Regions from separate parts of the Thalassotalea nanhaiensis genome, predicted to be linked through region 4. Evidence: predicted binding sites of a transcription regulator. Region 4 holds the regulator's gene; each other region holds the start of a gene.
The links. The regulator sigma-54, encoded in region 4, starts transcription at its own class of promoters, with help from an activator protein. The targets are predictions, from matches to a motif close to GTTGGCACGNNNNTNGNNT.
Positions count from the first base shown of each region.

Region 1: a site for sigma-54 is predicted at 3,393-3,411, ahead of RI845_RS05550 (DUF4097 family beta strand repeat-containing protein). Genes of this name have one in related genera too.
Region 2: a site for sigma-54 is predicted at 3,980-3,998, ahead of RI845_RS08645 (LruC domain-containing protein). Genes of this name have one in related genera too.
Region 3: a site for sigma-54 is predicted at 3,892-3,910, ahead of glnA (glutamate--ammonia ligase). Genes of this name have one in related genera too.

Region 1 is NZ_CP134146.1:1,222,088-1,227,905, reverse strand. Features, by position in the region: gene RI845_RS05560 (DEAD/DEAH box helicase) at 1-671, opposite strand, end outside; gene RI845_RS05555 (Vgb family protein) at 1,215-2,213, opposite strand; gene RI845_RS05550 (DUF4097 family beta strand repeat-containing protein) at 2,570-3,331, opposite strand; gene RI845_RS05545 (NADH-quinone oxidoreductase subunit N) at 3,558-5,024, opposite strand; gene RI845_RS05540 (complex I subunit 4 family protein) at 5,024-5,818, opposite strand, start outside.
Region 2 is NZ_CP134146.1:1,956,553-1,962,370, forward strand. Features, by position in the region: gene RI845_RS08625 (polysaccharide biosynthesis/export family protein) at 1-971, opposite strand, end outside; gene RI845_RS08630 (sugar transferase) at 1,205-1,924, opposite strand; gene RI845_RS08635 (WecB/TagA/CpsF family glycosyltransferase) at 1,975-2,808, opposite strand; gene RI845_RS08640 (glycosyltransferase family protein) at 3,003-3,770, opposite strand; gene RI845_RS08645 (LruC domain-containing protein) at 4,037-5,713, shown strand; gene RI845_RS08650 (hypothetical protein) at 5,729-5,818, shown strand, end outside.
Region 3 is NZ_CP134146.1:614,332-620,149, forward strand. Features, by position in the region: gene glnG (nitrogen regulation protein NR(I)) at 1-509, opposite strand, end outside; gene glnL (nitrogen regulation protein NR(II)) at 512-1,591, opposite strand; gene RI845_RS02935 (DUF4124 domain-containing protein) at 1,680-2,204, opposite strand; gene glnA (glutamate--ammonia ligase) at 2,421-3,827, opposite strand; gene RI845_RS02945 (FadR/GntR family transcriptional regulator) at 4,013-4,717, opposite strand; gene RI845_RS02950 (SDR family NAD(P)-dependent oxidoreductase) at 4,952-5,707, shown strand; gene RI845_RS02955 (2-dehydro-3-deoxygalactonokinase) at 5,707-5,818, shown strand, end outside.
Region 4 is NZ_CP134146.1:3,793,857-3,799,674, reverse strand. Features, by position in the region: gene rapZ (RNase adapter RapZ) at 1-12, opposite strand, end outside; gene ptsN (PTS IIA-like nitrogen regulatory protein PtsN) at 20-469, opposite strand; gene hpf (ribosome hibernation promoting factor) at 472-759, opposite strand; gene RI845_RS16495 (RNA polymerase factor sigma-54) at 785-2,281, opposite strand; gene lptB (LPS export ABC transporter ATP-binding protein) at 2,392-3,120, opposite strand; gene lptA (lipopolysaccharide transport periplasmic protein LptA) at 3,122-3,691, opposite strand; gene lptC (LPS export ABC transporter periplasmic protein LptC) at 3,651-4,217, opposite strand; gene kdsC (3-deoxy-manno-octulosonate-8-phosphatase KdsC) at 4,214-4,780, opposite strand; gene RI845_RS16470 (KpsF/GutQ family sugar-phosphate isomerase) at 4,785-5,759, opposite strand; gene RI845_RS16465 (calcium/sodium antiporter) at 5,772-5,818, opposite strand, start outside.

The sequences.
Region 1 (5,818 bases), 1.7 Mb from region 4:
GCAATGTTCTTTTTAGATTCTTTTTTCGCGGCAATTTTTACATGTACCGGGTTATCTAAGAAACGATCGGCAATCTTTTTGATTGCATGAGGCATAGTTGCAGAGAACAAGGCCATTTGCGTTTCATCACCTAAGTGATCAAGGATCCATTCGATGTCTTCTAGGAAACCCATGTTAAGCATTTCATCAGCTTCATCAAGGGCACAGAATTTAACGTCAGCTAATTTTAATGTTTTGCGACGTAAGTGATCCATTAAGCGACCAGGAGTACCAACAACAACTTGTGCACCTTTTTCTAGTTGCGAAAGTTGTGGGCCGTAAGATTGACCACCATAAAGTGTTGCTACACGTAAACCTTTCATGTTTTTAGCAAACTCTTCTAACGCTTCAGCTACTTGAATAGCAAGTTCACGAGTTGGTGCTAAAACCATCATTTGAGGTTTGCGTAATTTAACGTCAATATTAGCAAGTGCTGGTAAACCAAATGCAGCAGTTTTACCTGTACCAGTTTGGGCTTCACCTAAAACGTCACGACCTTCGATTAAAGGACCAATAGTTTTTTCTTGGATTGGTGTAGGGTTTACAAAACCCATGCCGTTTAGTGCAGATAATAATACTTCAGGCAAACCTAAAGATTCAAAGCTAACAGTAGCGTTGTTTAATTCAGTCATTAATTTTGTCTTCTCAACAGGCAGATCAATACCTTAACGGTAAATAACTGCGAAAAAATTCAAAGTTATCCACCGGAAGACTTATGGCGAGATCGATGCGCTACATGTGTACAATATAAGAGCACACATAGGCTTTTGGGATCTATAGCTAATTTGATGTTCTTTGTCATAAGCAATCACTGCTTATGGATCCATCTTGGCTAGCTCTTGGCAAGTCAGTTGGCGGAAATAACCACTCTAATTACTAATATTGTGATTAGTAAAGTAATCTCCTATTAATTGCCGTTATGTTGTGGCGTTAGGAGAAGTTGGCGCATCATACCGTTTTGTAATAAAAATGCAAGTAACATTGTGTAAAAAACAGGCTAAAAAGCGTAATTTGTTAACATTTACAGCAAAAATAGTGCCAAAAGTTGGCTTTAGTTAAGAATACGGTACTTCGTACCTCCGAATACATTTCATTTCGAATAACGAAGCAGTTATCGAAGCGAGAGCGTATTCGAAGCAAAGCGTATCCGAAGTAGCGTAGCTACGTATTCGTATCTAGTGGAGCTTTACACGCCCTATTGTATTAGCATCGGTACCAAACCACACCTCATCCGAGGCATTATGATAATACATATAACGAATAGACCCTGCCCCGCTCGGTACTTCTACATTGGCAATAAATTGTTTGCTATTGGTATCAAACACTCTGATTTGATTTGGACTGACACCTGTAAGCGCTATCCAAATACGGTCATTACGATCAATGGCCGATCCATACAGTTTGGCTTTTTGCTGTTCAGGCAACTGCCAACGGTTGATATTTTTTGTGCTTGAGTTATAGCTACCCAAGTAGCCTAAACTATGATCAAGATAATAAATTTGATTGTTTTGGGTTATTTCCAGTCGCCTTGGCCGCTCTTTTACATCCACTAAATCTATTTGCTCAACCGATAAATTTACCGGATCGATTTTCGCAAGCTTGTTGCTGCCAAATAAAACCACCCAAGGAATATCATCATAATCAACTTTAACGCCATAAGGCCTTGCCGAATCAAAAGGCATTGTAATTAAACTAATATCACCAGTTTGGGTATTTAAAAAACCAACTTTATTACCCCATTGAGCAGTAAACCAAATATTTTCAGCCGAATTAAACACTAAAGTATGAGGGTCGATAGAGGTATCACCGGGCATAGTGTACGTTTTTATGCTGCCATCATTAGGGTTTAATTTACCAATATGGCTGTTACGATTGCCGGCATACCAAACGTTATTGTTACTATCAATAATGAGATTATGTGGGTTGGTATTGTCCGCTAACTCGAACCGCTTAAACTCCCCCGTGCCAGGGTTTAATCTAGCAATGTAATTTCCGGCCTGCCCACAAAACCATACATTGCCTTTTGAGTCTACAGCTGGATCCCTTGGACGAGTGTTATCCCAAGGCACCTTCCATTCTTTGATATCAATAGTTTTTGAATACTGTTGTTCTGCGCTTAGTGATATAAAAGAAAGAAAAAACAAGAAAGTAATACTTAATATTTTACCTATCATAGTTAATATTTTTATTGTTTATCTGTGTTGAAAAGTATAGTCGATAAAACGATATATGCAGTGTAAGCTGCTGATTTCTCTCTAATGAATACAACTTACTTAATCGCTATTCACCACTTACTGAACTCGTTTCAGTATCTCGCTGTTCTATGGACCCTGAAATAAATTCAGGGAATGGTATGGTTTGGGGACCCGGATAGCGATGAAATAGGCAAAATTTGGAGTTAGTTAGGTCATAAAGAAAAAACCCGATGCGCTCTCATCATTAATTAGGAGCACACCGGGTTTAGTATTTACCAGCTGTTTTACAGATTGACAGATCTATAGGGAGTAAACAAACTTAGTAAAAAAGGAGATTACGAATCGATATTAAATTCACCTTTAACATCTTTAATATTTAAGCCACCTGAGCCACTGTCAGTAATAGTTAAACCGCCGGCATCTTTTACTTCGATAGAGCCTGAGCCATCATCGATAGTCACCATGCCGCCAATATGACGTAAAGTCATTTCACCAGAGCCATCTTCAACTTTTACTGAGCCTGCGATATCAGTCACGGTCATTTCACCTGAGCCGTCATCAATATCGACATTGCCACTCACATTGCTAATTTCCAACTCACCAGAGCCATCATCTACAATTAAGTCACCTTGAATATTTTTAATAAATAATGAACCTGAGCCATCTTCAACTTCTACAAAGTTGTTGATATCTGTAATTGAAATATCACCTGAGCCATCATCAATATCTAACGCTAAGTGTTTTGGCACCTGCACTGTTAAATTGATTGACGGGCTACTGCCATTCCAAAAGCCGCTGGTAGAACCATGTTTAGCAACAAGGACTGCACGTGAGCCAACTTTAGTTAGCTCCAGTTCATAATTACGTTTTTTCGTAGTTTCAATGTCGGCTTTTACCGTAATTTCAGTCGCGCCTTCTACGCCAACGATATTTAAAAATCCTGCTCCAGATTCAACTTCTAAAGTCTTTACACCTGAGCTCGCAATGGATAAGTTTTCTTGTAATTCTACGTCTGCACTTTGTGCTCCAACATGGATAACACAGCCAGGTAAAATAAGTACGGCAGATAATAAAGCGGCAATTTTGGTCATTTTCATTGTTAGATCCCTGAATTAAATAGTGTATTTTTGACTAATTTTGTTACTAATAGGTTAATACATCCAAATTTCAAGCCAACTTTTTAATCGATTGTTTTTAAAGGATTTAATTTAACTCCAGTGCGAGAGAGTAGTGTTTCACTAGTAATAAGGACTAAATAGTGGTGAAAAAATTAGAGGGTAGAGTCACTGATATCATTTCTTCAGTGACTCTGAACATCTGGTTTTAACCGAATTTTGACAAGGCGAATAAGCGAACTTCTTCAGAAATCACATCAGGTAATATTCCAAACACTAGTAGAGTTATGCTTAAGCTTACAATAACCGCATGTGACAGACGGTTTAGTTTGAATAAATGTTGATTATCTGGCTTGGCGAATAACGTGAAAATTATGCGCAGGTAATAATACAAGCCAATACCACTGCCCACGACTAAACTTGCTAATAACCACCATGCAGCATTGTCTACAGCAGTACTAATGATATAAAACTTACCGATAAACCCTGCAGTTAATGGAATACCCGCAAGTGACAGCAATGCACACATTAGAGCAGCTGCTTGCACAGGAGAACGCCAAAATAAGCCATTCCAATGTTGCCAATTATCATTATCTTGCTCGCTATTAGCTTTTGAGGTTTGGCATATAAAGGTAAATATTAGTAACGTCGCCAAACAATATGCCAGTAAGTAAAATAACCCCGACTCCCACGCTAACTGTAGTGATTGATGCGACATTACATTTAAAATGATCAGCAGGTATCCCATATGCGCAATAGATGAATAAGCCAATAAGCGTTTGATGTTGGTTTGTTGCAGCGCTAAAAGATTACCTACGATCATTGATGCGATAGCCACAAAGGTAATTACATTGAGCATTGGCTGTTCACTTGAAGGGGATACATATTGCACTGAGAAAAACCAAAACTTGATCAACACCGCAAATATGGCTGTTTTAGATACTGTAGCTAGTAACATACTTACAGGTGCTGGAGCCCCTTGATATACGTCGGGTGTCCACATATGAAACGGTGCTAATGACAGTTTAAATGCTAAACCAACAATAAATAATACCGAGCCGGCATTAAATAATAATTGCATTTGCGGGTTATTCACCGCTAAAAAGCTGTTGCTAAGATGGTGGAAGTTTAAGTTACCGCTGTAAGCATAAATCATCGCCATACCGAATAATAAAATACTGGACGCGGTTGCGCTTAAAATCAGGTATTTAAAACTTGCTTCCAACGTTTGTCGACGGTTACGTAAATAGCCAACCATGCCGATTAACGCAATACTTAATAACTCTAATCCTAAGAATACGCTGGCAAAATGATTACTTATCGCCAATAAACTTGCCCCTAAAGTTACCAACAATAACAGCACATAATATTCATCATGAACCTCTTGGCTTACTTTTAAATAGCGGCCACTTACCAAGCAAACAATAAATGCACAGAACAGCACTAATACGCTTATTGCCAATGAAAACCCATCAAGGTAAAACAAGATAGTTGATTGAGTATTAATTGCCGGCATAATCAGATAATGAGCTGTGCCCGCCAACACAATACTAATCGCGGTAAATGCTTGGATCATAAGCGTAGAACGTTTAACAGCGATTAATAGCAGTTGCAAAACGATCGCCAGTGACAAAACCAGCTGCGGTAAAATGGCTAATAATTCTAAACTACTCATTATTTACTCCCTACATTGTGAGTACTTGCCAACTCATTCATAGCGGTCGAATATTGCTCGGGAAAGTGAGCAAAAATAAGCTCGGGGAATAAGCCTAAACACACCAGTAATCCTAATAATGCGCCGCAGATCAATAACTCTCTTTTACCCAAATCATTAATAGAGTGTTTCGCCTCACCTTGAAAGCTTTGCTGAAACAAATACATACCATAGATAGCCGAGCCAATTAGACCCAACGCGGCAAATATCACATGTACGGGGTATGATTTAAAACTGCCGGTTAATACCATGAATTCGCCAACAAAATTAAGTAGACCTGGTAAACCAAATGCTGCGGCAACAAATGCCAGTAACATACCGCCCATTCGAGGAGCGCTACTGAACATACCTCCCATTAATGACAAGTCTCGACTGTGCAAGCGTTGATATAACATGCCTACCATAGAAAATAATGCTGCACTACTTAGCCCGTGCGCCACAATTGTGAGCAACGCGCCTTGATAAGCAATTTGTTGGTATGAAAATAACGCCAACATAACAAACCCCATGTGCGAGATAGAGCTGTAAGCAACTAGACGTTTAAAATCGGTTTGCGCAAAGGCAAGTTTAGCGCCATATAAAATACTGATCACACCAAGCACCACAGCCACATTGGCAAAATTGCTGCTAGCCTGTGGAAACATTTCCAGAACAAAACGAATCAGACCGTAGGCACCGGTTTTTAACAACACACCAGCCAGTAACACACTGCCCGCAGTTGGTGCTTGCGTATGAGCATCAGGTAACCAGGTATG
Region 2 (5,818 bases), 1.8 Mb from region 4:
CTCATCGCCGGTGCTATTAAGTTAGACATAAAGATACGAAAACCTTTTGGGGTTATTTGACTCGGTCTTACTAAGTTTGATTGAAAGCAACCTGTAGTAGGGACAATAATTCGGTCTCCGGTGATTAATGGGTAATCCGTAACAGGATCGCCGGTAAGTATTCCTGTCATGTCAGCTTCTAAACGCCATCCTTTTCGAAGTAAAATTACTTGGTCAAGTTTTGCATCGGGCCTTACGCCAGAAGCAGCACGCAATGCTTCTGATAGCAGTCGTTTGTTTGAATGATCGCCGTAACTAAAAGAGTCTTGTTCTAATTTTTGCGGTAACGTTTCATTGATCAAAACTCTACCAGGGTTAAATACAGCCCCAGATACTGATACTTCTATTTCAGACCAGTGGAGAACTTGCAGTGTTACGTGGGCTGTAGCGGCTTTAAATATTTCTTTTTTGATAAATTCAATTGATATTTTTTCGGCAACAATATTGGTTGGTAGGCCAAGTACATCAATGGGCGGTAATAATGGAATATTAATAAGGCCATTACTATCGATGATGTAATTACCGTTAAAACCTTCACCATTTTCTATATTCACCGCTACCATATCCCCTGGGCTTAAGCCATTTAACAATGTTTGCTCATTAGCGTTTGGGAAGCTTGCAGGAGCGGCTTGTTTTAATTGCAGTGGTTTATCGATTATGTAATGTTCAGGGGCTGCAAAATCTTGAAACTTTTCACATGTTTTAGCCGTTGCAAACACATATTTAGCCGTACTTTGCTGACTAATATGAGTGCCATTAGCTTTTTCATTGCCATAAAAGTCTGGTTGCGAATGTTGGGGAGTATCTAATGAGTCTGTTTGTGTGCAAGAAAACACAGAGGTAAGTAAAATGCTCACGATGGCTAAAAATATTAACTTGTTCTTGCAAAGGTGAGAGTTATGAAAACTCATATAAAAAAACGAATAGAACATAATAAAATCCTGGTTGACCATATACATGGACATTGCATTAAAATGTTATATATCTAATGCAGCAATATAGGTGCCAACATTTAGTTATTGTGTTCAGCGCTTGCACAGGTACATGAATAGGTAGGGAAAATAAAGATCTTTAATGTTTTATTGAGAGTTAGAACATTAATATTTGCAATTTGCAAAACCTTAAAAAACAAAAAGGAGTTGCAAAAAGCAAATAGATAAGTGTTTTAGTATGCGCCTTTTGCGCTGATTACAGCAGGAATAGTTCCCAGTAAAATCTTCAAATCAAATAAAAATGATTGTTGACGAATGTACTGTAGATCTAATGATATTTGTTGAGTAAAGCTTGTATCGGCACGACCAGATATTTGCCATAGACCAGTCATACCAGGCTTACAATTTAAGCGTTTAAATTGATGTTGATTGTATTGGTAACTCTCACTTGCTAAGGCTGGTCTGGGGCCTACTAACGACATATCACCGATAAGTACATTGTACAGTTGTGGTAGCTCATCAATAGAATATTTACGGATGAACTTACCTACAACAGTTACACGAGGATCATTAATATATTTTTTACAAATACCGTCACGATGGCTTAAATTTTCATCAACTTTAGGGGCAAATATTCGCATTGAACGGAATTTATAAAACTTAAAATGACGTCCATTTTCACCTATGCGGGTCTGACAAAAAAGCACCTTGCCGGGGTTTTCTATATATATAAATAAAGCGACCATGAGCAGTAAAGGTAAGCTTAATAATATTAAACCTAACGCTATCAATTGCTGCAGTGGCATAGGGATACCAACATTTCGCTTTATATTTTTCGCTTTTTTATGATAAACATATTGCTTTGAAGAAACCGAAGAGCTTCGCCAGTATTGCATAACTAATTTTTCATTTAAAAATGGATAATACTGCTGAATGTTCATTTGATTATTCATGTTAAGCCTCATTTATATCTAATTATTAATTGATGCGAGTTTACTCATTCTTATGGTTTACTTACGTGTGAGGGGGGATTAGAAATTGCCTTAGCCGCTTGTCTAAAAAGATAAGTTCTAAACAAAAATATTGGGTTACCTATTACGTATCGGTAAAACTTATTCTTAGGCTCTTGTAGTAATCTAAATAACCATTCCAGATTTAAATTTCGAAGCCAAAGGGGCGCACGGGGAATATTGCCGGAATAAAAATCAAATAAACCTCCTACCGCAAGGGCTGTATTACAGTGTAAGTATTCGGCATTGTTGGTTAACCAAATTTCTTGTAAAGGCGAGCCTAGCGCCACTAATAAAATATCGGCTTTTGATTGGTTAATTTTTGCAATGATACGTTTGTTATCATGTTTCTTAAAATAACCATGTTGATAGCCCGCAACCTTCAGTTTCGGGTAGGTTTTGTGTAAGCGTTTAGCTGCTTTACTCGCAACACCTGGGCTAGCTCCTAAAAAGAAAATTGATTTTCCTTCATTAGCCGCTTGTTCGCAGAGCTTTGGCAGCATGTCTGAGCCATTCACATTTTCCTGTATAGGTTCGTCTATATGGTTTGCTGCTAAACGCATGCCAATACCATCTGCAAATAAACAGTCAGCTTGTTTTAGCGTTTGATAAAAATCGTTATATTTAAAGCTTAAATTTATTGAATGTGCATTTATGAAAAATCCTAGGTTTGGTTTTTCCGATGCTTTTGTATGAGATTTATTACTACTTAAGTTGAAGCGGTGAGAAATAACCCAATTTATGGCCTTGCTCATAGGAACGTTGTTTATGGGTAAATCAAATAATCGGCAAATATTATTATCACTACAGTTTGTTGAACTAGTCATGGCAAGCCTCACGTTTATTTTAAGGACCTAATTAGGCGATAATTCATTTCAGCAATAACTATTCCAGTTTTTGTTATTTCTTAAAATACAATGGCTTAGCGTATGTTGTGGATGGCTGTTTTGCAAATTGATAATACATTTTTCTCAATTTGAAAATTAACCTAATATTCTCTTAGTTAATCTTGAAGGATTGATTAGGGTTTGTGAGATGATTGAAATTGTGGGTAGTTAACGATTACCTTTTGTGTCTCTCGTTGAAAGACATCAGAGGCTAGAATATGGTTTACACCTTGTTTTACAAACACATACTTGACCAACAACCCAAGACTTCGTCGTAATACATGATGTGCCAATGTTTTCAGTTTTGAGGTACGCATAGGACCATAGCTAAAGTGTCTAATATGATCATTTAGTTTTTCATCAAATGTATTATTCCAGCGATGATGCAACACTTTGATAAAGTTAACTTGTTTACTAAAGTGAATGATATGGCCATTTTCACCCCAGCCTGTTGAATCGATACTTGGTAAGTGCTGACGGCGAGATAGTATCAATTTATCTAACCAGTTTATTAATGCCCCCGCTTTTTTAGCTATCATAACTCCACTGTTAAAACGTCCGGTATAACCATTGGCCATGTAAAGATATTTATCATCTACGAAAATTTCATCTATAGATGGGCAATCCTCATTAATGAGGGCATCAGCATCGACAAACATAACATTCTGGTAGCCATTAACTAATGCTGCTTTTAACAAAACCAACTTTAACCAACAGCACTCCATGCCTAAGTTTGATATTGATGGCTTGGAAATTACCACATATTCATAATTGTTCGTTTTTGCGTAAGCCTGATGGCTTAATAAGTACTCTTGATAAAGCCATTGATAGCCATTTAAAGCGATACTAAATACCAGTGTTTTTTGAGGAGGAGTTTGTGAGTTTTGAATTTGACTCATCATGATTTACCTTTATGAAAATGGCTATCTTTCTTATTTATTAAATATAAGCAATAAATGTTCCGTATAACTAAAGTACGTAGTTTGCTAAACCCAATACGTATGTATTTAATTTTTTTCAAATTAAAAAAGATTTTTAATCTTTCTTTATTTACATGCCGGATAAAGTCTTGTGGCTGATGTAAGGTGATGATTTTATGGAGTTAAAAAATATTGGTATAAAACTCGCTTAAAGTAAGTAGAAAGTTATGATGGGTAAGGAAAGCGTTATGAAACCATGCAAACACAACTTACTAAATACGCAAATAGCAAACACTCTATCAACCATAATACTATTACTGTTATGTTTTTTTGTATTCGTTTCTGTTTATGTCCAAGCCGTAACCCAAGATGAAAACGGCAATTATATCTGGTCCTTTCTTTCTGGGGCACCTTGGCCACAAGGTTATGATCAAAGTACCGGTAAACCCGATGATTTGATTTGGGCGAAAGATGAGTACCCAGCTGATTTTTTCACCCTGATCAATAATGCTTTACCCGAAAGTGAAGTAAATGAGGCGTTTTTAACTGGTGACGCTGGCTCGACTATCACTATAAAACCAGACGTAGAAGAAGCAGAAATATTTATTACTTTTATCCACGAGGGAGCAGGTTATAAAAACTCATTTGGCTTCTTTGTATTTGATCCTGAAAATCCACCAACGAGTCCAGAACAAGTCAACGAAATTATCATATTTCCTAATTTGTCTTTTCCGCATTTAACGAACGGACATAGAGTAAGCTTAGGAACCTTCTCCGGCGGCACGAGTATTGGTTTTTTCTTAGCAGCCAATGCCTTTTGGTATGACACTGGGGTAAAACCAACAAAAGTGCCTTATTACTATTCCCTTACTAATTTAAATGATGAACCCAATTCGACTTTACAACAACATATGGTCGCTTTATACGATCAAGGCGTTGAAGAAGTTATTTTGGGTTTTGAAGATTTACCAAGGTCATGGGGGGATAATGACTTTAATGATGCTGTATTTAGTGTCAAGGTTACCCCTGCCTCCGCTTTACAATTAAATGATTTAATAGAAATTCCAGATGTTAATGACTCTGATGCCGATGGAATTCTTGATGATGCTGATGAGTTTCCTAATGACTATCATCGGGCATTTAGTTCCTTTTACCCTAACGAACAATCTTGGGTAACCTTAGCTTTTGAGGATAATTGGCCTCATATAGGTGATTACGACTTGAATGATTTAATCATTAGAGAGCGACTGCAAGTGATTTATAATAGTGATACACAGATCACTGGTTTTAAAATCAGCGGCTTTATTGATGCTCGTGGTGCTGCTTATCACAATGGCTTTGCTTTACGTTTATTGGATATTCCCGCCTCAGCATTTTTAAACAGCACATTGAGTATTGGTGGGCAATCGTATGAAAAGACTGCAGAGCAATATCAACAGGATTTGGTAATAAGTTTATGGAACGATACCCATGTATTCACCGAAACGGGTGGTTCAGGAAAGTGCAAGCATTTTAATACTGTTGCAGAGTGTAATACATTTCCATCAGTGCCATTCGAGTTAGATGTTAATTTTGCTACCGTTGTTGATAGCTTACTACATTCATCATTGGACTTTTTTATTTACCGTACAAACAATAGGTCTAGAGAAATTCATTTTGCTGGATACCCACCTACAGACCTCTTTGATCTCACCCAGTTTGGTAAAGGCGATGACAGCTCTGTTGTGGAGCATGATCGTTATTATAAAACAGACAATAATCTGCCATGGGCTATTAAAATTGATACTACCTGGAGTTACCCAAAAGAGTACATCGACATAATATGGGCATATCCTGTATTTGAAACCTGGGTTGAAAGTAGTGGCAGTGAAGCGCCTGATTGGTACATAAACCCAGGTAGACCACAACACACCTTTAACCCCTAAAATAGGAATAATATTATGTTAAACATGAAGAGCAATTTTTCAAAGCGGATTTTAATTATCAGTATTTTAGCTCATGGTTTAATTGGTTGTGGCGAGGGCAGCAGT
Region 3 (5,818 bases), 1.1 Mb from region 4:
TCGCCATTAATTAACACGCTAATACTAGAGCGTGATAGACGGCCAATCGCTCTAAACACTTCTTGCATTGCTGGCGCTTCACCAATGATACCAACACCGTTTTCTGTTTTGGTTACGGTAGCCTTTTTCGCATTTTGTTCTTGTGCGTGGATTAATGCGCGTTTAGTTAAATTAAGTGCATCATCTATATCAAATGGCTTCGGTAAATATTCAAAAGCACCACCTTGATAAGCGTTTACAGCACTGTCTAAATCGGAATGGGCGGTCATTATGATAACCGGTAAGTCAGGGAATTTATCGTTGATGATGCTAAGTAACGTCATGCCATCCATTTTCGGCATGCGGATATCTGAAATAATAACGTCAGGTTGGCTGTATTCAATTGCTGCTAATAAATCATCTGCATTACTAAAAGAAGCACAGCTGATGTTTTCTCCCTTGAACGCACGCTCTAATACCCAACGTATTGAGCTATCGTCGTCAACAATCCAAACTTGTTCTGGGTTCATGGTTATACTCTCTTCGGTAAAGGTAATAAAATGGTAAATTCGGTGCGTCCAGGGTAGCTATGACAAGATAATTTCCCTTTATGTTGATGTACTAGAGTTTGCGCAATTGATAGCCCTAAACCAGTACCATCATCGCGCCCAGAAACCATAGGGTAAAAAATAGTGTCTTGAATTTCGGCTGGAATGCCTGGTCCGTTATCGATAATTGATATTTTAACTGCCAATTTCACTTGTTTACCGTTAATAGTTTGGTTGGTCGCAATTCTAGTTTTAAGGGTTATTACACCGCTTTCATCAAGTATTTGCGTCGCATTTCTAATAATATTGAGTAGACTTTGTTGCAACTTTTCAGTGTCAATTTCGATATCAGGGATCGACGGATCATAATCCCTCAAAATTTCAATTTGATTTACATTATCCATGCTAACTAACTGGCGAACCTTCTCTAACACTTCATGAATGTTATGCATTTCAAGCCTTGGCAATTGATTAGGCCCTAATAGACGATCGACTAAATTTGTTAATCGGTCAGCTTGTTCAATAATCATTGAGGTAAATTCTTGTTGATCTGGATTCAACTCTTTGTCGAGTAATTGTGCCGCGCCACGTAAACCGCCTAGCGGGTTTTTAATTTCGTGTGCTAATCCTCTGATCAAATCACGAGCAGCTTCCCATTGTTGTTCTTGAAAAACTTCTGCGCTGATTTGCTTTTGTTTATCGATTTGTTTGCACTCTAAAAGGATATGCTCTTTGTCATTAAACAGTGCTACTGATGCGGTAACTTCGATAGTAATGTGGTAGTTTTCAATAAACTCCAGTACGACGTCGGAATCAGTAAAATCTTGTCCTGTCTTTAATACTTGTATTAAGCGTTCAGTAGAAATGGAGCAGTGGGTAAAAATACTCAGAAACCTTTGCTGGTATAAACGGTTGAGGCTTTTTGAAAACAGAGCTTCAGCAGAAGAGTTCAAATATTGAATATTCAAATCGTCATCGATTATGACAACAGCGGTAACAAGCTGTGGAACTAAATGTTGAGCGTAAGTCGCTCTGATCTCTTTTAAACTAGCGTTGGTGTACAATACAATCTCCAATGCACCAAATTGGTGCGACCATTTATAGCAGTGTAATAAATAGTCAGGCGTTTTGCACCTAAATAGAGAAAATTAGCTAATTAACCCTAGCACGATGCAAGTAAACAGTTCTTTCTTTAGAAGATGCAATAACCTTGCCTTGATTGTTAAGTAGCTCTAATTTTATTTTATGTTCGCCGCGATCAACATCTCGTAGGATAAATACTGAACGGGTTTGAGGTTCTCCATGTGCTTCGCCATTCATTAGTAAGCGCACTTTAAAGCCACGCTTGAAAACAGGAGCGACTCTTCCGGAGATGTATATTGAACCTGAATTATCGCGTATGGTGGCATGATCTTCAGGTTGAGAGATTTGGACCTGGTATTCTTCTTGTACGACTCTTGGGCTGATATCCAGCACAGTAGTGTTTACAGAAGATATAACAGTTTGTTTGTTTTTAATTTCAATTTCTTCGGCAATTTCTTCAGCACCAGGTTTGGGGCTATCAGAATACACTAAATCACCATTTGCATTGCGCCACACATATATCTTTGATGAGGCCGCAGTAGCAGGTGCTAAGAGTGTAAAAAACAGTATTACAAAAATTGTATACTTTGCCATCGATTAAAATGTTCCTTTTTAAATCGTCTTACTAAATGATTGATACATCATATAGTTACTAACCCAAGTTTAGGGCATTACTATCTAATTTAACTAAATATTTAGCATAGTGCTAGTAAATTGCTATAAAATTTTATTATAGCAGTTCTGTAATTTATCGCTGAAACAAAGAAGCCCGCATTAGCGGGCTTCAATAAGTTTAAATGATATTCGCGATTAAACGCTGTAGTACATATCAAATTCAACTGGGTGAGTAGTTGAGTTTAATAATTCAACTTCATCACGTTTTAAACCAATGTAAGCATTGATCATATCTTCATCCATTACACCACCAGCTGTTAAGAAGTCCATATCAGCTTCTAAGCTATCAAGTGCTTCTTCAAGTGAAGATGCAACTTGTGGGATAGCCGCTGCTTCTTCAGCAGGAAGGTCGTATAAATCTTTATCCATAGCATCGCCAGGGTGGATTTTGTTTTTGATACCGTCAAGGCCAGCCATAAGCATTGCAGAGAATGCTAAGTATGGGTTTGCTGTTGGATCAGGGAAACGAACTTCAATACGAGTTGCTTTTGGTGTAGGAACAATTGGAATACGAATCGATGCACTACGGTTACGTGCAGAGTATGCAAGCATTACCGGAGCTTCAAAACCAGGTACAAGACGTTTGTACGAGTTAGTTGAAGCGTTAGTGAATGCATTTAACGCTTTAGCATGTTTAATAATGCCGCCAACGTAGTAAAGTGCAGTTTCAGATAAACCACCGTATTGATCACCAGAGAAAAGGTTAACACCGTCTTTCGCTAATGATTGGTGAACGTGCATACCAGTACCGTTGTCACCAACTAATGGCTTAGGCATGAATGTAGCTGTTTTACCGTATGCATGTGCAACGTTATGTACAACATACTTATAAATTTGAACTTCATCGGCTTTTAATACCATAGTATTAAAACGACAAGCGATTTCGTTTTGACCAGCAGTTGCAACTTCATGGTGATGTGCTTCAACAACTAAGCCCATTTCTTCCATTACTAAACACATTGCTGAACGTAGATCTTGAGACGAATCAACTGGTGCTACTGGGAAGTAACCACCTTTAACGCCTGGACGGTGACCTGTGTTGCCGTCTTCATAGTGTGTAGCACCATTCCATGCAGCTTCTTTGTCATCAATTTTGTACATTGAACCAGACATATCAGTGTGGAATTTAACGTCATCAAATACGAAAAACTCTGGCTCTGGACCAATTAATACTGTGTCAGCAATACCTGTTGAACGCATGTACTCTTCAGCACGCTTAGCTACTGAACGAGGGTCACGGCTGTAACCTTGCATAGTTGCAGGCTCAACGATGTCACAACGAAGGTTCATTGTTGCTTCTTCAGTGAACGGGTCTAATACAGCTGTTGCTGCATCTGGCATTAATACCATGTCAGATTCGTTAATGCCCTTCCAACCAGCAATTGAAGAACCATCGAACATTTTACCGTCTTCAAAAAAGTCTTCATCAATTTGATGATGTGGAAGTGTAACGTGTTGCTCTTTACCTTTTGAATCGGTAAAACGTAAATCAACGAATTTTACATCGTTATCTTTGATTAGATCGAATACTGCTTGTGACATGAACGTCTCCGTAATTACTCTGCAGGTTATAATTAAAGTGTAAAAATATTAGTTGTTTTTCATTAAGCGATTATCGTGCCAACTCTTTAAGTGTTTATATATAAAGGTTTTGTCATATGCGGGGCATTAAATCAAAAAACTTTACGCACCACTATGGTGCGTAAATGCACTGTTGTGGTGAGTTGTTAGTTCAGGTTAGAGTTTATCAGTTCTAACGCCTCATCTAAGATTTCTTTAACCGCTATATGGGCTTTTTCAGGGTTTCTAGATTTAATTGTGTTAAGGATATGAGCGTGCTTTTCGATATCTCCTGATTCACCTTTTGTAGCATTTGTATATCGAATACTTACTTTTAGTGCCGTACTAATAAATTCGGTTAATTGTACAATAAAAGGATTGCCACTGGCTTTTAGGACACCAGTATGAAAAGCAATGTCTGAATCTAGTGGATCATCTAAACCCTTTTCAGCAGCTTCCATACGGGCTAATGCTTTTTCAATTTCTTCTAGTTCTTCAAATGTTGCATTAACTGCGGCTAATGCAGCAGCTTGTGGTTCAATAGCTGCCCTAACTTCTGTGAAAGATTTTAACAATGTAAGGGAAGGGTTCGAACTGAGAATCCAACCGAGTACGTCGGTATCAAACATATTCCAATTAGTTTCAGGTAAAACCTGAATACCCTTTTTAGGGCGCGAAGCAATTAACCCTTTAGCGGCAATCATTTTAACAGCCTCTCGGGTGGCGCTACGACTTACGTCATATTGTTCGCACAGATCAGCTTCAGTAGGGAGACCTTCACCTACTTTATATGTCCCTGTAACTATAGCTTTTCCCAAGTCATGGGTTAGTTGGTAAGTTAAGTTATGTTTTTGTACCATCGTTATACTCATTTGCGCATTTATTCATTTGTCCATTAAATCATATAATTTCCCGAAAACAAATCCCGAATACATTTTTTATATGTTAATAGGTTGTTAAGTTATCGTATTTTTGGTTTATATCCACTTATTTATATATGTTTATCAGGTGTTATCAATGATTGAAAAAAACAATTAAACATGTGAAAGTGTTTATATAATTAAAAAAAATGCACTATAGATGTATTTGTGAAAGGGGAGAATTTGATGAGTTATTCTACTCATTATCCTAGTTTGAAAGGCAAAGTTATTTTTATCACCGGTGGTGCCAGTGGTATTGGTGCTGAAATGGTTCGCTCTTTTGTCGAGCAAGGGGCAAAAGTTGCTTTTGTTGACCTAGATAATAATGCAGCACAGCATCTATCGGATGATTTGCATGGAAATGTATGGTTTCAAAGTATTGATGCGACTAAACAAACTGACTTGCAACAATCAGTTAAAGACGCTGCTGAGGCATTAGGCGCTATAAATGTTCTCATTAATAATGTTGCTAATGACATGCGCCATCATGTTTCTGAAATAAGTGAGCAACAATGGCATGACTGCATGAAAATAAACTTAGATCCGACATTTTTTGCATCACAAGCCGTTTATCCTTATATGCAGAAAAATGGTGGTGGTAGTATTGTAAATTTCAGTTCTATTAATGCGATTGTTGGTTTAGCAAATATGTCTGGTTATGTAACCGCTAAGGCTGGAATTATTGGCATGACCAGAGCCATGGCCAAAGATTTTGGCTGTGACAATATTAGAGTAAATGCCATTTTACCAGGTTGGGTTGCGACAGAGCGACAGTTACAAACTTGGTTAAATGAAGATGTTGAAAACCAATGGATGGAATCCATGGCGATAAAAAAACGAATCCTTGCCAGTGACGTTGCCAAACTCGCTTTATTTTTAGCCTCTGATGATAGTTCAATGATAACGGGCCAAAAATTAGTCATAGATGGTGGCAAGATATAATGGCTAGCCAATATCTAGTAACTATTGATTGGGGAACCAGTTTTTTACGTGCTTACCTTTGTGAGTTATCAAAGGACGCTGAATTGCGGCTTATTGAGACCCAAGTAGGAC
Region 4 (5,818 bases):
GATTAGTTTCATTTTTTACCTAATTGTTTACAACCAATTGATGAAGTTCAGTGGCGCTGTGACAACGTCTCACTCTTTTACTATTCTCTTTATCACTAAAAAATTTCGCAACACTGGCCAAAGTCTCTAAATGTTGCTGACAATGATCTTCGGGTACGAACAGCGCGAAAAAGATATCCACCGGCTTATCATCAATAGCGTCGAAGATAACCGGCTTATCTGTTGTCAATAATACTGCTACGGGTCTTTCACTGTTATTGATTTTTCCGTGTGGAATAGCAATACCATTACCAATTCCAGTACTACTTAATTTTTCTCTTTTGCTTAAGCTTTCCAACAATTCTTTTGCGCTTGCACTACTAATTTTGTTCGCTGCAATTGCACTGATTTGTTGAAGAATGTTTTTCTTACTTTTACCCTGTACTGCACATAGGGTGCAGTCAGGGCTTAATAATTGATCTAGTTTCATAGTTAATGGTGGGCTAACTTAGCCTTATGTTTAAGAACTTGTCTATCTAATTTGTCGACCAAGCCGTCTATTGCCGCATACATATCTTCATGATTGGCTGAGGCAAAGATCTCGCCAGCATTTACATGCAAGGTTGCTTCTGCAATTTGTTGTAGTTTTTCTACTTTTAACACCACATAGACATTGTTTATGTGATCAAAATGTCGTTCCAGTTTTTGTAATTTTTCACTCACATATGAGCGCATAGAGTCGGTAACTTCAACATGATGGCCAGATAGATTAATTTGCATAAGCTTTATCCTTGTTTTGTTGGTTTTAAAGTAAACTTTTTCGTTGATTCGATGGTGGAATACCTAACGATTCTCTATATTTTGCAATGGTTCGACGTGCAACATTGATACCTTGATCGCTAAGTAGTTCAGCCATTTTGCTGTCACTTAATGGCTTTGCTGCTATCTCTGCATCGACGAGTTTTTTAATCAGCGCACGTATTGCTGTTGATGAACATTCACCACCATTCTCTGTACTGACATGACTCGAGAAGAAGTATTTTAATTCAAATATACCTCTGGGGGTATGCATATACTTTTGCGTGGTTACACGTGAAATTGTTGATTCATGCATTTCAACAGCTTCGGCAATATCGTTTAATACCATTGGACGCATTGCTTCTGGACCATGTTCAAAAAAGCCTTGTTGTTGCTGAACAATACAATTAGAAACTTTCAATAATGTGTCGTTTCTACTTTCAAGTGATTTGATAAACCACTTGGCTTCTTGTAAATGTGAGCGAATGAACTGGCTGTCTTCTGATGATTTAGTTGTTTTTACTAACGAGGCATATTGATTGTTAATACCAATTTTGGGCGCGGTATCAGGGTTCAATTCTACCACCCAGCGACCATTTTTTTTGAACACACTGACATCAGGAATAACGTATTGTTCTTCTTGTTGAACAATCGCATCGCCCGGTCTTGGGTTTAATGAGTGAATGAGTTGCATCACTTCTTTTAGCTGTGGTTCTTTTAATTTGGTTTTACGCATGATTTGTCTAAAATCACGATTACCTAATAAATCGATATGCTCGCTAATGACTAACTTGGCTTCTGCAATAAAGGGGGTGTCGGGGCTAAACTGAGCAAGTTGAATAAGTAAGCAATCGGCAATAGACTTGGCTCCTGAGCCAATAGGGTCAAACATGTGAATGCGTTTTAACACTGCTTCAACTTCGTCTAATTCAACTTCATCGTCGCCTAAGCTGGATAAAATATCTTCGCAGGTTACCGTAAGGTAGCCGCTGTCATCAATGGCATCAATTATTGTTACGGCAATGGTACGGTCAGTATCTGAAAACGGAGTTAATTCCATTTGCCAGGTCAAATGATCCTGGATAGATTCTGACGTTTCTCCTTGATAAACATAATCATCATTACTGACGCCACCAAGTCCCGTATTCGACGTACCGGCACTAAAGCTTTCTTCCCATGTTGAATCTACGGATAGCTCTTGTGGAATTTCATTTTGAGTTAATGCTTCAGAGGTACTTATTTCATCATGCGTAGGCTGCGCATCTTCACTTCCGTCAGGAGTATCTGCAGTAGCTGGTTTACTATCTAGGTGCGAGTCAGAATTAGCATTGTTTTCTTCTTGATTAGCCGATTCATCAACCTCTAATAAAGGATTGCTATCGAGGGCTTCTTGAATTTCTTGTTGAAGATCTAACGTAGATAGTTGCAACAGCTTTATCGCTTGTTGCAATTGTGGGGTCATCGTTAAGTGTTGCCCCATACGGAGCTGAAGACTAGGTCTCATTGTTTGAAAAAATTCCAAATTTGCATAAAGTTAGTTTATGCAAGTTAACTACTGATTACACGAGAAACGAATGGGTATTAATTCGCTCTAAGCTACGTCTTATAATATAACTATAGCTTGAATTTCTCACCTAGGTAGACATCTCGAACATGTTGATTACTTAAAACCTGTTCGGCATTACCTTCAGCGATTAATTCACCATGACTTACAATATATGCATGTTCACACACATCGAGGGTTTCTCGTACGTTGTGGTCGGTGATAAGTACTCCGATACCACGTTCTTTTAACTGTAAAATAATCTTTTTAATATCGCCTACTGAAATAGGGTCTACACCGGCAAACGGTTCATCTAATAAAATAAATTTTGGATCCGCAGCCAACGCTCGAGCAATTTCTACACGACGCCTTTCACCACCAGATAAACTTTGTCCAGTATTTTCAATAATGTGACCAATATTAAATTCTTCAACTAAACTTTCCAGCTTTTCTTGTTTGGCAATATCGTCTAGATCTTTACGAGTTTGTAAAATGGCCATGATGTTATCAAAGACACTAAGCTTTCGAAAAATAGATGCTTCTTGTGGGAGATAGCCTATGCCTTGTCGAGCTCTTTCATGCATAGGTAATAACGTTAAGTCTTGATCATTTAATACAACAGATCCTTCATCACTTGGCACTAAACCTACGATCATATAAAACGAGGTAGTTTTACCCGCACCATTAGGACCTAACAGTCCAACGATTTGGCCTGAGTTAACCGTTAAGCTGACACTTTTTACTACTTTTCGGCCGCTATAGGATTTGGCAAGGTTTTGTGCTTTTAAAGTTGAGGTCATATTATTGTTCTTTATCTTGCTCTACTTCATTGTTAATTTTAGTTTCTGCATCTTGAGTTTCTTGCTTCACTTCCGGCTTTAAAATTGTTGTAACTGTGCTGGTACTTTCCGCGCTCAACTGCTCAGTTGCAATGTTATAGGTGATTATATCGCCTTTAACCATACTGCCTTCTTGGCTAACCGATGCATTACCTTTAATGGTTATGGTTTGCGTATGGGGAGAGTATGATACTTCATCTGCTTGCAACTCAATTTTTTGGCCATCATCAAGAATTTGGCTAAACCGAGCTGGGTTTCCTGTTGCCAAATAATGCTTAAGATCAGTCCCTTCCTGATTGGTTACTTTCACTACATCGGCTTCGATACTTAGTGTGCCCTGGGTGATTTTTACATCTTCCATATAGCTGGCAATCTTATTTTTTAAATCGCTAGATTGCTTTTTCGCAACAATTACAATCTCTTGTTTAAAGTCAGCTTCTTCTGCAACAACTGTTGCTGAAGTAAATGATAATGCTATGCCGAGCAGTAATTTATGAGGCATGTTTTTTATAAATTGTTTGTACATGTTCATTCAAAGTCATTTTAGTGGTGTTAATATCAACGTGCAATCCAGAGCCATACATAGTGAAGTCTTTACCTTTTAAAAGGATAGTCTGCTCAGAAGTAATGATATTATTAGTTAAATCTACATTTAAAGATTTGCCGTGTATTTCTGAAATAAAACTTGTTTTATCCTCAGAAAGCAATCGTACTCTATCATTGAGTAATAAGATATTATCTTCGCCCAAACGCCCTTCATTAGCTGATAAATGCCAAACTGCACTACCATCTGTGGGGTATAGCGTATATTTAGGAGCTAGAAAGAGCGTTTCCGTATTATCCATATAATGAGACATTTTATCAGCATAAATAGTATGAGTTAAATTACCCATTGAATCATATTGGTTTGAACTTAATTCTGTTGCGACAAAGTCTGGCTCATCTTTAGGTTTTACAATTTGCACAATAGGCTCATTCGATTTTTGCCATTGCATGTAACCATAAATGGATAATGCGATGATAAATATAATCGTTGAAATAGTGTGCAATCGACTCATATGCTGCTTCCTTTAGCATTTTGTAATGTGTTTTGACTTTGCATTATGAGATCACAAAGTTCTCTGACAGCTCCAAAACCACCGTTAATAAAGGTAACATAATTTGCGCCTTGTTTAACTAAAGGATGAGCATCGTTTACCGCTACTCCTAATCCAACAGCTTCTATACAAGGTAAATCTGGAACGTCATCACCTATATAGGCAATTTGATCGTTAGTTAGTTCCAAGTTTTTAGCGATGTTCATCAATGCCGGTAATTTATCTTCTTCACCCTGGACAATGAATTTTACGCCTAAAGCGGTCATACGCTTTTCAACGATATTGGATTTTCTACCAGTGATCACAGCCACATCGACACCGTTTTGACCAAGAGCTTTTATGCCAAAACCATCCTTAGTATTAAATGCCTTTAGCTCTTCGCCATCATTACCTAAATAAATTCGACCATCAGAAAAAACGCCATCAACATCACAAACCAATAACTTAATTTGTGCTGCTTGCTTAATAATTTTGCTGTCTACTTGCCCGTAAAGAGTACTGGTTAAAGAGTTTGTTTGGTTCATAAGGTTAAATGACTCCCGCTTTTAATATGTCGTGCATATTCATCGCACCAATAGGTTGATGGTTTTTATCAACTATTATTAAGCCATTGATACTTTTATCTTCCATCGCTTTGAGCGCTTCAGCTGCTAACATTTCGCTAGTTGCTACAATCGGGTTTTTGGTCATTACGCTGGCTATATTGTCTTTATGAATGTTTATTTCTTCATCAAGGATACGTCGTAAATCACCATCGGTAAATAAGCCAGTTAAAACTCCGCTATCATCAACTACCGCTGTCATGCCTAAGCCTTTGCTAGAAATTTCTACCAGTGCTTCTTTTATAAGTGCCGTTTCATTAATAACTGGTAGTCGTTCGCCACTGTGCATTATGTCAGCTAAGCGCAACAATAAACGCTTACCTAAACTACCGCCAGGATGTGATAAAGCAAAGTCGTCGGCAGTAAAACCTTTCGCATTTAATAGCGCCACAGCCAGAGCATCACCCATCACTAAGGTTGCGGTCGTACTCGACGTTGGAGCCAACCCCAGTGGACATGCTTCTTGTGGAACATCAATACAAATATGGACGTCTGCAAGTTTTGCCAAAGTCGATTGAGTGTTACCTGACATTGCGATTAATTTAGCACCAATGCGTTTTATTACCGGCAGTATTGCCAATACTTCGCCGGTTTCACCAGAATTAGAAATTGTCAGCACGACATCTTGACTGGTTACCATACCCAAATCACCATGACTTGCTTCACCTGGGTGGACAAAAAATGCTGGTGTACCCGTACTGGCAAGAGTCGCTGCAATTTTACCGCCTATGTGACCTGACTTTCCCATACCGATAACTATAACTCTGCCACTACAATCGAACATGTATTGACAGGCTTTGGCAAAATGGTCATCAATATAAGTATGCAGATTAGCCACTGCGTTTGTTTCTATATCGATAACTTGCGCTGCAAGTTCTTTAAATTTACTGGCGTGGGGCATTGATAAACTCACTTAAACAAACTGATTAAAGATTAGGTATTGATAAACAATAAAGCCAA